DNA from 2 places in the Streptomyces sp. GL_141 genome. Region 2 is predicted to be linked to the other one. Evidence: riboswitches for the same ligand, from Rfam matches in the RefSeq annotation. Region 2 holds a riboswitch; the other holds the start of a gene.
The links. A riboswitch is a leader RNA that binds a small molecule or an ion and turns the genes downstream of it on or off. The one in region 2 is predicted to bind S-adenosylmethionine.
Positions count from the first base shown of each region.

Region 1: linked by a shared signal. The riboswitch ahead of AC3IX6_RS27655 (aminotransferase class V-fold PLP-dependent enzyme) and the one ahead of thrC (threonine synthase) in region 2 are both predicted to bind S-adenosylmethionine.

Region 1 is NZ_CM174402.1:6,237,754-6,244,013, reverse strand. Features, by position in the region: gene AC3IX6_RS27680 (NYN domain-containing protein) at 1-485, opposite strand, end outside; gene AC3IX6_RS27675 (hypothetical protein) at 526-765, opposite strand; gene AC3IX6_RS27670 (rhomboid family intramembrane serine protease) at 901-1,635, shown strand; gene AC3IX6_RS27665 (Lrp/AsnC family transcriptional regulator) at 1,632-1,913, shown strand; gene AC3IX6_RS27660 (hypothetical protein) at 1,918-2,274, opposite strand; gene AC3IX6_RS27655 (aminotransferase class V-fold PLP-dependent enzyme) at 2,288-3,673, opposite strand; SAM riboswitch class IV at 3,940-4,056, opposite strand; gene trpD (anthranilate phosphoribosyltransferase) at 4,172-5,236, opposite strand; gene qcrB (cytochrome bc1 complex cytochrome b subunit) at 5,463-6,260, opposite strand, start outside.
Region 2 is NZ_CM174402.1:4,622,327-4,628,586, reverse strand. Features, by position in the region: gene groL (chaperonin GroEL) at 1-820, opposite strand, end outside; gene AC3IX6_RS20345 (cold-shock protein) at 1,190-1,396, opposite strand; gene AC3IX6_RS20340 (ubiquitin-like small modifier protein 1) at 1,801-2,079, opposite strand; gene thrC (threonine synthase) at 2,114-3,421, opposite strand; SAM riboswitch class I at 3,439-3,597, opposite strand; gene AC3IX6_RS20330 (glucosyl-3-phosphoglycerate synthase) at 3,794-4,795, shown strand; gene AC3IX6_RS20325 (DUF7927 domain-containing protein) at 4,833-6,260, shown strand, end outside.

The DNA of each region.
Region 1 (6,260 bases), 1.6 Mb from region 2:
GCCAGCTCCTCGCGGAGCCGCTCCATCTCACGGCGGGCCTCCTCGTCGACCCGCTCGGCGTCGGCGCGCTGCGCCTCCTCGCCTGCCGCGGCGACCAGCTTGACCCAGCCGGCCGGCCGCAGCACGTACGCGGCTGCCGCCACGTCCAGCGGATCGGCGGCGGCGGGCGGGGCGCCCGACTCCAGCGCGGAGGCCAGGTCGGCCTGCGCCTCGCGGAACTTCTCGGCGACCCGGCCCCGGAAGACGGGGTCGCTCTCCACGGCCGTGGCCATGGCGTTGCCCGCGAACTTGGCGCGCCGCGTCGGGGTGAAACGGGCGTACTGGCGCAGCTGCGCCGGGAGGTCCGCGACCGTCAGCCCGCCGAAGGCGTCCGAGACGAGTGCGACGACCCGGCGCCGCACGCCTTCCGGCAGCGGGCGGTCGAGCACCTCCGCGGCGTCGCCGGCCGCGTCGGCCGGCTCAGCGCCGCTTGCTGGCTCCACAATCCGTCACCCCTACCGTCATTCACCTGTGGGCGGGGCTCCTTCAGGAGTCCGCGCCCGGCCTGTCGACGAGCTCGATCTGGTCCACCGCGTTGCACCAGCGGCAGCGCACCGACTCGATGGTCTCATTGACCACCTCGCGCTCCTCGACCTTGGGCTCCCCGGCGAGGTCCAGGTGGACGTACTCCACGACCTTCGACGAACGGGTGACGTCGAAGCGCGTGAGGTTGCCGCACAGGGTGCAGCGCCACCGGGTGGTGTCGGTCGGCAGGGGAACCGTCATCAGGCCGCTCTCTCCTTCTATCGCTCACATGGCGCAAGCACCGCACCCGCCCGTGTCGTCACGGGTGGCGCGCGCGTGCGTGCGTAGCTCGTAACCCTACGGCCTGCCGCACCCGCTGGTGGGCCCGGCTGGGTCATGCTCGGTCGCATGATCGTAAGGTGGCAGGCCGTACGCGAGGCCGCCCGGGGCCCGGTGGTCACCCACGCGCTGATCGCCGCGTGCTGCGTGGTGTTCGTGCTGAGCCCGGCGTCGGGACTGAACCCGGTCTACGGGACGGGTGACCAGCTGCTCGCGAACGGGACGGCGTACTTCCGGCGCTGGGGCGTGGTCCCCGACGAGCTGTTCACCGGCTCGGGCCGGGCGGCGCTGACCCCCCTCACGGCCCTGTTCGTGCACGGGAGCTGGCTGCACCTGCTGGGCAACATGCTCTTCCTCTACGTCTTCGGGGCGATGACGGAGCGGCGCATGGGCCGGGCCGGGTTCCTCTGCTTCTACGTCTGTACGGGCTACCTGGCCCTGGCGGCGTACGCGGCGGCCCACGCCTCCTCGGACCAGACCCTGGTCGGGGCCTCCGGGGCGATCTCCGCGGTCCTGGGCGCCTTCCTGTACCTCTTCCCCAAGGCGCGGGTGACGAGCCTGTTCCCGTTCCTGTTCTTCCTGCCGCTGCGCTTCCCGGCGTGGATCGTGCTGTTGTTCTGGTTCGGCCTCCAGTGGCTGGCGGCGCACCGTGCGGCGAGCGGCCCCGGAGTCGCCTATCTGGCCCACGTGGTGGGCTTCTCGGTGGGCTTCCTCTACGCATGGGCCCGCTACCGGGGTGGGACTAGAGTGGGTCGACCAGTGACTGCCGTCGAGGGAGACAGCCAACCGTGATCACCGCACTCGTGCTCATCAAGACCAGCGTGGACCGGATCCCCGAGATCGCCGAGGCCATCGCCGCGCTGGACAGCGTCAGCGAGGTCTACTCGGTCACGGGCACGTACGACCTCATCGCCATGGTCCGGGTGTCCCGGCACGAGGACCTGGCCGACATCATCCCCGGCAGCATCAGCAAGATCCCGGGCGTGGAGGCGACGGACACGCACGTGGCGTTCCGCACGTACTCCCAGCACGACCTGGAAGCGGCCTTCGCGATCGGCCTCGACGCGTAGCGGTTCAGAGCTTGGGCAACGCCTCGCCCGGACGGGCGGGGCGGCGCTCCTGGAGCCAGAAGGCGTAGCCGCGCAGGTAGTCCTCCAGGTCACCGTCGATGTGTGCGACGTACGCGCGGGCGCCCGCGGCCACATCGCGATGATCGGGGCGCGCCGACATCGACCGGGCCCGGTCCACGTCCACGGCCCACTCACGCACCCGGCGCCGGTCCCGCCACCAGTCGCGGACGGTCCACGCGTGGTGGGGCGGCCCGGCAGGGTAGCTCCAGTCGTGCCCCACCGTGCGGCTCCCCGGCTCCCACTGGGGCAGCGGCTTGCCGACGATCGCCCGCACGGTCGGTATCGGGTCCCAGTAGGTCATGTCCCGCAGCCTGTCAGACGGCCGGGACGCAGCGGCCCTCTTCGGTGCGGTACTGCCACTTGGCGCCGTCCGCGACGAGCTCCTTGACGGCGTGGACGAAGCGGTCCACGTGCTCGTCGGGGGTGCCGGCGCCGAAGCTGACGCGGATCGCGTTCAGGGACCGCTCCCCCGGGGCCGCCTCCGGCGCTCCGCACTCGCCCTGGGCCTGCGGCTCGCTGCCGAGCAGGGTGCGGACCAGCGGGTGGGCGCAGAACAGGCCGTCGCGGACGCCGATGCCGTACTCGGCGGAGAGCGCGGCCGCGAAGTGCGAGCTGTTCCAGCCGTCGACGACGAAGGAGATGACGCCGACGCGGGGGGCGTCGTCGCCGAAGAGGGACAGGACGCGGACCGCCGGGACCTCCGCGAGGCCTTCGCGGACCTTGGCGATGAGGCGCTGCTCGCGGGCGACGAGGTTCTCGAAGCCGGCCTCGTTCAGGGCCTTGCAGGCGGAGGCGATGGAGTAGACGCCGATGACGTTCGGGGAGCCGGCCTCGTGGCGGGCGGCCGTGGTGTGCCACTCGACGTCCACGCCGCCGTCCTCCCGGCGGGCCACCTTGCGGGAGGCGCCGCCACCGGCCAGGTACGGCTCGGCCTCCTGGAGCCAGTCCGCGCGGCCGGCGAGCACGCCCGAGCCGAAGGGCGCGTAGAGCTTGTGTCCGGAGAAGGCGACCCAGTCCACGTCGAGGTCCTGGACCGAGACGGGGTGGTGCGGGGCCAGCTGGGCGGCGTCCAGGACGATGCGGGCGCCGTGGGCGTGCGCCGCGGCGGCGAGCTCCTTGACGGGCCACAGCTCGCCGGTGACGTTGGAGGCTCCGGTGACGCAGACCAGCGCCGGGCCGTAGGGCTCGCGGTCGGCCAGGGCGCGCCCCAGGGTGGCGACGGCCTCGTCCGGGGTGCGGGGGGCGTTGAGGTAGGTGACCTGGGCGTTCGTCCACGGGAGCAGCGAGGCGTGGTGCTCGGTCTCGAAGACGAAGACCTGGCAGTCGGCCGGGAGCACGGCGGCGAGCAGGTTGAGGGAGTCGGTGGTGGACCGGGTGAAGATCACCTGGTCGGAGGGCCGGCAGTCGAGGAACTCGGCGACCGTGACCCGGCTCTGCTCGAACAGGTCGGTGGAGAGCTGCGAGAGGTACCCGGCGCCGCGGTGGACGCTGCCGTAGTACGGGGCGTACGCGGCCACGTCGTCCCAGACCCGCTGGAGCGCGGGGGCGCTGGCCGCGTAGTCGAGGGCGGCGTAGGTGACCTCGCCGCCGGTGACGAGCGGCACGGTGACGTCGCGGCCGAGGACCGCGAGCGGCTCGGCGCAGGCGGGGTCGAGGGCGGCGGCAGTGGTGGCGGCGACGGCGTTCAGGGTTGCGGACATGGCGGTATCTCCCGGCAGGCAGGTCTGAATGGCTTCGGTGTGCCCGTCCGCCGACACAGCTACGGCGCTGCGGCCGTTCGGGGTACGGGAGTGCCCCGGAGTGTGGGTCGGCCGGCGTAGGCAGGTGTGCTGCGGGTACGCGGAAGTGACCCTGTTCCGAGGGGTGAAGAAGGGGCGGAGTCGCCCTATCGCATTCGCTTGCTCACGGAAAACGCTCCTCAGAAGACCAGGACCCCTGGCCCAACACCCCAATAAGAGGTGTGAGGGATCCGCGCTTGCCGTAGACCTCACTGCCTACGACCTGGTCATCACCCGGGGCACCCCGCCACGGAAGGAGGGTTGCCGGACAGCAAGCCGGGGCCTAAACGCTGTCACTCGTGACCTGAGGAGCATCCTGCCACACGATCATCCGAACGCAAGACCCCGGTCCACATGGCGGACCGGGGTCGTCGCTGGATCTTGGCCGGATCCCGTCGGAACGGCCATCGGCCGGAAGGGCTACGCGTTGCTCGCCGCCGCCCAGCGGGCCAGCGCGGCCCGGGCCGCGCCCGAGTCCACCGACTCCGCCGCCCGTACGACACCGGCGGCCAGCTGCTCCTCCAGGGTGCCCGTACCGGGGTCCAGCGCGACCAGGGCCGCCGCCGAGTTCAGCAGCACCGCGTCGCGGACCGGACCGGTCTCGCCGGCCAGCAGGCGGCGGGCCACGTCCGCGTTGAACGAGGCGTCCGCGCCGGCCAGGGCGGAGACCGGAACCAGCGGGATGCCGATGTCGCGCGGGTCGAAGCCCTGTTCCCGCACCTCGCCGTCGCGGACCCACCAGACCCGGGAGGTCGCCGTGGTGGTGAGCTCGTCGAGCCCGTCGTCACCGCGGAAGACCAGGGCCGAGGAGCCCCGCTCCGCCAGGACGCCCGCGACGATCGGGGCCACCCGCGCGTCGGCCACACCGGTGGCCTGCGCCCGGACCCGGGCCGGATTGGTCAGCGGTCCGAGGAAGTTGAAGGTGGTCCGGATGCCGAGCTCCCGGCGGGCCCCCGCCACGTGCCGCAGCGCGGGGTGGAACTTGACCGCGAAGCAGAAGGTGATCCCGGCTTCCTCGGCCACCTCCACGACCCGGGCGGGGGTGAGGTCCAGGTTGACGCCGAGCTTCTCCAGGACGTCCGAGGAGCCGCTCGCGGAGGACGAGGCCCGGTTGCCGTGCTTGACCACCTTGGCGCCCGTACCGGCCACCACGATCGCCGACATCGTGGAGATGTTGACCGTCTTGGCCCCGTCGCCCCCGGTGCCGACGATGTCCACCGTCCGGCCCGGCACCTCGATCAGGTTGGCGTGTGCGTACATGGCGCGGACCAGACCGTTGATCTCGGAGACCGTCTCCCCCTTGGCCCGCAGCGCGACCGCGAAGCCGGCGATCTGGGCGTCGGTGGCCTCCCCTCGCATGATCCGGTCCATGGCCCAGGCCGTGTCGTCGGCGCCGAGGTCGCGGCCGGTCAGCAGGGCCTCCAGAACGCCCGGCCAGCTGCGGGCCGCCGCGCTGTCGCCGCCTGCCGGGGTCACCAGGTTCATGGTCCGCTCCTGCTGCTCATCGAGGATTCCACGTCGAATGCGAAGGGCTTCAGCCTATCCAGCCCCGGGGACGGCAAAGAGCCCCGTCCAGACACTGGACGGGGCTCTCGCCGTGGCGACACCAGGACTGACCGAAATCAGTCCCTCAAGCAGTCATGCGTACTGCGAACTACGTACTGCGTGAATCTTGAAGCGCGTGAAGCGTGTGAAGCCGTGATGCGGGAGATCAGTGGTGGCCGTGGCCGCTCTGGATCTCCTTGTACTCCTCGACCGTGGGCTTCGGGATCTGGTTGTTCTCCCCGTAGTAGCCCTTGCTGAGCTTGGCGCGGAGCTTCTCCAGCGGCTTCACCTTGCGCTCGACACCGTTCTCGTCGACCGTGGGGCCGATCTCGGCGGGCTCGTACTGCTCGTACGAGGTGAGCGTGTGCAGCTTGCCCTGCGAGAGCGGCTCGTGGACCTCCACGAACTCACCGTGCGGCAGGCGCTTGATGATGCCGGTCTCGCGACCGTGCAGCACCTTGTCCCGGTCCCGGCGCTGGAGGCCGAGGCAGATCCGCTTGGTGATGATGAAGGCGATGACCGGGCCGACGAAGAACCCGATGCGCGCGAACCAGGTGATCGAGTTGATCGACAGGTGGAAGTACTGCGCGAACATGTCGTTTCCACCGGCGATCAGCAGGATGACGTACCACGTCAGCCATGCCACACCGAAGCCCGTACGGGTCGGGGCGTTGCGCGGGCGGTCCAGGATGTGGTGCTCGCGCTTGTCCCCGGTGACCCAGGACTCGATGAACGGGTAGACCGCGATGGTGGCCAGGACCAGCGGGAAGATCGTGAACGGGATGAACACGCCGAGGGCCAGGGTGTGGCCCCACAGGTTGATCTCCCAGCCGGGCATCGCACGGATCAGGCCTTCGGAGAAGCCCATGTACCAGTCGGGCTGCGCACCGGTGGACACGTGGTCCGGGCGGTACGGGCCGAGCGCCCAGATCGGGTTGATCGAGGCGATGCCCGCGATCAGCGC
Region 2 (6,260 bases):
CGGCGACGGACTTGAAGGTGCCGCGGATCTTGTTGACGACGAGGGTGGAGAGCGCCTCGCCCTCGACGTCCTCGGCGATGATCAGCAGCGGCTTGCCGGACTGCATGACCTTCTCCAGGAGCGGCAGCAGGTCCTTGACCGAGCCGATCTTGGAGTTGACGATCAGGATGTACGGGTCGTCGAGGGACGACTCCATGCGCTCCATGTCGGTGGCGAAGTACGCCGAGATGTAGCCCTTGTCGAAGCGCATGCCCTCGGTGAGCTCGAGCTCCAGGCCGAAGGTCTGCGACTCCTCGACCGTGATGACGCCTTCCTTGCCGACCTTGTCCATGGCCTCGGCGATGAGCTCGCCGATCTGGGTGTCGGCGGCGGAGATGGAGGCCGTGGAAGCGATCTGCTCCTTGGTCTCGACATCCTTGGCCTGCGCCAGCAGGGCGGCGGAGACGGCCTCGACGGCCTTCTCGATACCGCGCTTGAGGGCCATCGGGTTCGCACCGGCGGCCACGTTGCGCAGGCCCTCGCGGACGAGCGCCTGGGCGAGAACGGTGGCGGTGGTCGTACCGTCGCCGGCGACGTCGTCCGTCTTCTTGGCGACTTCCTTGACCAGCTCGGCGCCGATCTTCTCGTACGGGTCCTCGAGCTCGATCTCCTTGGCGATGGAGACACCATCGTTGGTGATCGTGGGGGCGCCCCACTTCTTCTCAAGGACGACGTTGCGACCCTTGGGGCCAAGGGTGACCTTGACGGCGTCGGCGAGCTGGTTCATGCCTCGCTCGAGACCGCGCCGGGCCTCCTCGTTGAACGCAATGATCTTGGCCATCTGAAGTGGTCCTCCCGGACAGCGGTGGATTGCTCCTGGACCGCGCCCGCGCCCGCGACGGACGGCCTGCCGTGCCCGGCGGTTTCTTCCCGCCGGACCCCGCGGGCCTCACCGACCCGGTCCTCGTTTAGTAGCACTCTCACCCGGAGAGTGCTAACGCCAATGATTAGCACTCGACCCCCCCGAGTGCAAGCGGCTTCGGGCAACCCGGGATGAACACCCAGGCGCCGCAAGGGCGCCGCGGCCGCCACGCACGAGGGGCCCGCATCCCGTGTCCAGGATGTGGGCCCCTCGTACATATGCCGTTGTGCCGTCGTGCGCGGCCGCTGTGCACGGCCCCGTACGTGTCGGTGGTCGATCGCGGTCGGACTAGCCGGCGGCGAGCTTGACCATGTCCGCCTGCGGACCCTTCTGGCCCTGCGAGATCTCGAATTCGACCCGCTGACCCTCTTCAAGGGTGCGGTACCCGTCCATCTGGATGGCGCTGTAGTGGACGAACACATCCGCACCACCGTCGACCGCGATGAAGCCGTAGCCCTTCTCCGCGTTGAACCACTTGACGGTGCCCTGAGCCATGCCTAACTCCCCTATTACTGGCCCTTGCGCAGGACCGCACTTCGCGGTCCCGGGTCAGAACTTGCGCCGGAACGCCTCGACCGGGGCTGAATGTATCCGCACCGCTGCTGTCTGCAACAGGTCATTCCGACGAGAATTCTGGACACGCCAAAAGATTGAAATAGGGTGAAAACCAGGAATATTCCAGGGCAACTCGGGCCGGACAAACGCCGCCAACGGCCCATAGCGCACTTGCATGTTGACTCAATGTCAACCCTCACGCGACCCGCTCATATGCGGCGGGCAAGAACAGCGGAGGGGACTTCCCCAACTCTACCGCGCCCAACCAAGCAGAATTGCCCCCTCCGTTTAGTAACGGAGGGGGCAATTCAGTTTCTACGAAGCGTTACGAAGCCGGACGAGCCTCAGCAACCGCCCGCGACGGCCGGGATGATCGAGACGCCGGCGCCGTCCGGGGTGGACGTCTGCAGCCCGCCCTCGAAGCGCACGTCGTCGTCGTTGACGTAGACGTTGACGAAGCGGCGCAGCTTGCCCTGGTCGTCCAGGACGCGCGCGGCGATGCCGGGGTGGCTCGCCTCCAGGGACTGGATGACCTCTTCGAGGGTCGCGCCCTCGGCGGAGACCTCGGCCTGGCCGCCGGTGTAGGTGCGCAGGATGGTGGGGATGCGGACGTTGACGCTCATGGCGCTACTGCCTTTCCGGGTGCAGGGAGGGAAATCAGGCCAGGTTGGCGGCGCGGAACGCGTCCAGGCTGGGGCGGATGGTGGCGGTCTGGCCACCACCTTCGGCCACCGCCTCCAGGGTCTTGAGGCCGTCACCGGTGTTCAGGATCACGGTGGTCAGCGTGGGGTCGAGCTGCCCGTTCTCGACGAGCTTCTTCGTCACGCCGACGGTCACGCCGCCCGCGGTCTCGGCGAAGATGCCCTCGGTCTGGGCGAGGAGCTTGATGGCCTCGACGACCTGCTCGTCGTTGACGTCCTCGACGAAGCCGCCGGTGCGGCGCGCGATGTCCAGGACGTACGGGCCGTCCGCCGGGTTGCCGATGGCCAGCGACTTGGCGATGGTGTTCGGCTTCTGCGGGCGGACCACCTCGTGACCGGCCTTGAAGGCGGTCGAGACGGGCGAGCAGCCCTCGGCCTGGGCGCCGAAGATCTTGTACGGCTTGTCCTCGACGAGGCCGAGCTTGATCAGCTCCTGCAGACCCTTGTCGATCTTCGTGAGCTGCGAGCCGGACGCGATCGGGATGACGATCTGGTCGGGCAGCTGCCAGCCGAGCTGCTCGCAGATCTCGTACGCCAGGGTCTTGGAACCCTCGCCGTAGTACGGGCGCAGGTTGACGTTGACGAAGCCCCAGCCCTCGCCCAGCGGGTCGCCGATGAGCTCGGAGCAGAAGCGGTTGACGTCGTCGTAATTGCCCTCGATGCCGACCAGGTCGCCACCGTAGACACCGGCCATGACGACCTTGCCCTGCTCCAGGTCGTGCGGGATGAATACGCAGGAGCGGAAGCCGGCGCGGGCGGCCGCGGCGCCGACGGCGCCTGCCAGGTTGCCGGTGGAGGAGCAGGAGAGGGTGGTGAAGCCGAAGGCGCGGGCGGCCTCGACGGCGATGGCCACGACGCGGTCCTTGAAGGAGTGCGTCGGGTTGCCGGAGTCGTCCTTGACGTACAGCTTGCCGGTGACGCCGAGCTCCTTGGCCAGGTTGGCCGCGTCCACGAGCTTGGTGAAGCCGGGGTTCAGGCTCGGCTTGGAGGCCACGTCCGCCGGGACGGGCAGCAGCGGCGCGTAGCGCCAGATGTTGTTCGGGCCGGCCTCGATGGCGGCGCGCAGGGCTTCGGGGTCGCCGAGCGGCAGGTCGTAGGCGACTTCGAGCGGTCCGAAGCACTCGGCGCAGGCGAAGATCGGGCCGAGCTCGAAGCGGGTACCGCACTCACGACAGGAAAGGCCGGTGGCGGGACCGAGATCGACAGAGGTGCCAGAAGCGTTTTCAACGGTTTCGGCAGAGGTTGCGACAGACTGTGCAGCCATGATGGCGAGGCCCTTTCTCCTCATCTTCCCCATGGCGCACTTCGCCATGAGACGGAATTGGCACCTTCCCTAGCCGGGGACCTCGCTGGCGGCGCTGGAATGCGCGATCGCGAGAACCGACTGGAGGGTTGCCGGGGCTTCAACGGGCCGTGTCCCTCTGCCCCTCTGGATGAGCGGTATGGCACCGGCACACGCGCTCTGTGGCGCGCCGGTGCGTTTGTACGCGGGCCCCCCGGCATGCGGTGGACCATCGCGTTGTTCAAGACTGTAACCGAAGGCCCGGGGGGTTGAGACAGCCGTCCGAACCGCGAGATGGATCACAATTCGGTCCAAACCAGTGAACAACCCAGTGATGGACAGGGAGTGCTGAAGGTGCTGGAAGAGGTGGAGCGCTGGTTGGCAGACCGCTCCTGGTCCGCCGCCGACCGACCGCTCGGCCAGCTGCTTTCCGCCAAGCGGGCAGCGGGGACCACCGTGAGCGTGGTGTTGCCGGCGCTGAACGAGGAGGCGACGGTCGGTGAGATCGTCGAGGTGATCCGGCGCGATCTGATCGAGGGCCTGCCGGTGCCCCTGGTGGACGAGCTGGTCGTGATCGACTCGGGCTCCACGGACCGCACCGCGGAGGTCGCGGCCAAGGCCGGGGCCCGGGTGGTGCACCGCGACGAGGTCCTGCCGCGGATCCCGGCGCTGCCCGGCAAGGGCGAGGTGCTGTGGCGCTCGCTGCTGGCCACCACCGGGGACATCGTCTGCTTCGTGGACGCCGACCTGCGCGATTTCTCGGCCGCCTTCGTCTCGGGGATCGTCGGCCCGCTGCTGACCGATCCGGACGTGCGGTTCGTCAAGGCCATGTACGACCGCCCCCTCGGCCCGGAGTTCGGCGGCCAGGAGTTCGGCGACCCGACCGGCCTCGCCTCCGCCAAGGCCCACGGCCAGGGCGGCCGGGTCACGGAGCTGGTGGCCCGCCCGCTGCTCAACCTCCACTGGCCGCAGCTGGCCGGCTTCGTCCAGCCGCTCGGCGGCGAGTACGCCGTACGCCGCGAGCTCCTCGAACGGCTGCCGTTCCCGGTGGGCTACGGGGTCGAGCTGGGCCTGCTGGTGGACGCACTGCACACGGCCGGGCTGGACGCGATGGCCCAGGTGGACGTGGGCGTACGGCTGCACCGCCACCAGGACGGCCAGGCCCTGGGCCGGATGGCCGCCGCGATCTACCGCACGGCGCAGGTCAGGCTCTCGCGCGGACACCTCGTACGCCCCGAGCTGACGCAGTTCGAGCGCGGCCCGCAGGGGTTCGTACCGCACACCTACGCCGTGGACACCGAGGAGCGGCCACCGATGCGGGACATCGAGGAGTACGCGCGCCGTCGCGTGGCGTAACGCCCGATTCATTCCCTATCGGGCTAATTTTCCGATCATGGGGTTTATACGTTTCAGACATGCCAGGCATGCATGGGGATCCGCCCTCGCGGTGGCCGGCGGCGCGGCGCTGCTGTTCGGCTCGCTGAGCGGGCCGGCCGTCGCGGAGGTGGTCTCCCCCTTCGAGAAGCGCTACGACGAGGCGCTCTACGGGGACTTCCGCACCATCGGCAACACCGTGATGGGGTGCCCCCAGGCACCGCCCGCCGAGGCCGCCGAGTGCGCCGAGGTCCAGCGGGGCGGGGGCACGAAGAACAACAACGACTTCGTCGCCCGCCCGGTCGACGCCGCCGGGCTCCGCACGGACACCGGCACCTCCAGCACCGGCCTGCTGACCGTGCCGCCGGGCGCGGAGGTGGCGTACGCGCGGCTCTTCTGGGGCGGCAACAACGGCACCTACAAGCTCGGCTCGAACCTCATCGAGCGGTGCGACGTCTCCGGCGAGAACGTGGAGCGGGCCCCCGGTGAGCCGCTGACCACCCGCCCGGTCCTCAAGGTCGGCTCGGGCGCCGCCCGGCCGGTGACCCTCTCCGACATGGTCGAGGACCCGGCGAAGACCGGCGGCCCGCACTACTACACGGGCGAATCCGACGTCACCGCCGCCTTCGCGGACATGACCACCGGCTCCCCGGTGCCCGTCGCCGTCGGCAACATCTGGGCCCCGCAGGGCCGCGGCTGCGTCGCCGGCTGGTCCCTGACGGTCGTGTACGCGTACCCCGGCCCGAACGAGCACGCGCCCGAACGGCGCAACGTCTACGTCTACGGCGGCCACGTGCTCCAGCGCTCGGGAGACCCCGACACCACGGTCGCGGTCAAGGGCTTCTACCGCACCGGCGACGGCCCGGTCCGGGCGAGCACGACGGCGTACGAGGGCGACCGGAACACCAAGGGCGACCAGTTCCGGGTGAACGGCGCGAACATCGCCAACCCGGCCGGGCCGGGCAACGGCGCGACCGACAACTTCTTCACCAGCTCGGCCGACGGCTCCCTGGATCCGCACCACGTCAACAACCTCAGCATCGACGCGAAGACCTTCGACGTCCCGGCGACGGCGCTGCCGGCCGGTGCCACCTCCGCCGACCTGACCTTCCGCACCCGCGGGGACACGTACGTCATCTCGCAGTTCGCGCTGGCCGTGCCGGTGCCGGACCTGGAGGTGAAGAAGACGGCCTCGCCCGCGAAGTCGGTCGCGCCCGGCGACACGGTGACCTACACGATCACCGCGAAGAACACCGGCGGCCCGGACTACCCGAACGCGAAGCTGACGGACGACCTGACGCAGCTGCTGGACGACGCGGCCTTCGACGGGGTGGTGACCGCGGACCTCGGCACGGCCTCGTACACGGCGCCGAAGCTGTCCTGGACGGGCGACGTCCCGCAGGGCAAGACGGCGACGATCACCTACAAGGTGAAGGTCAACGACCCG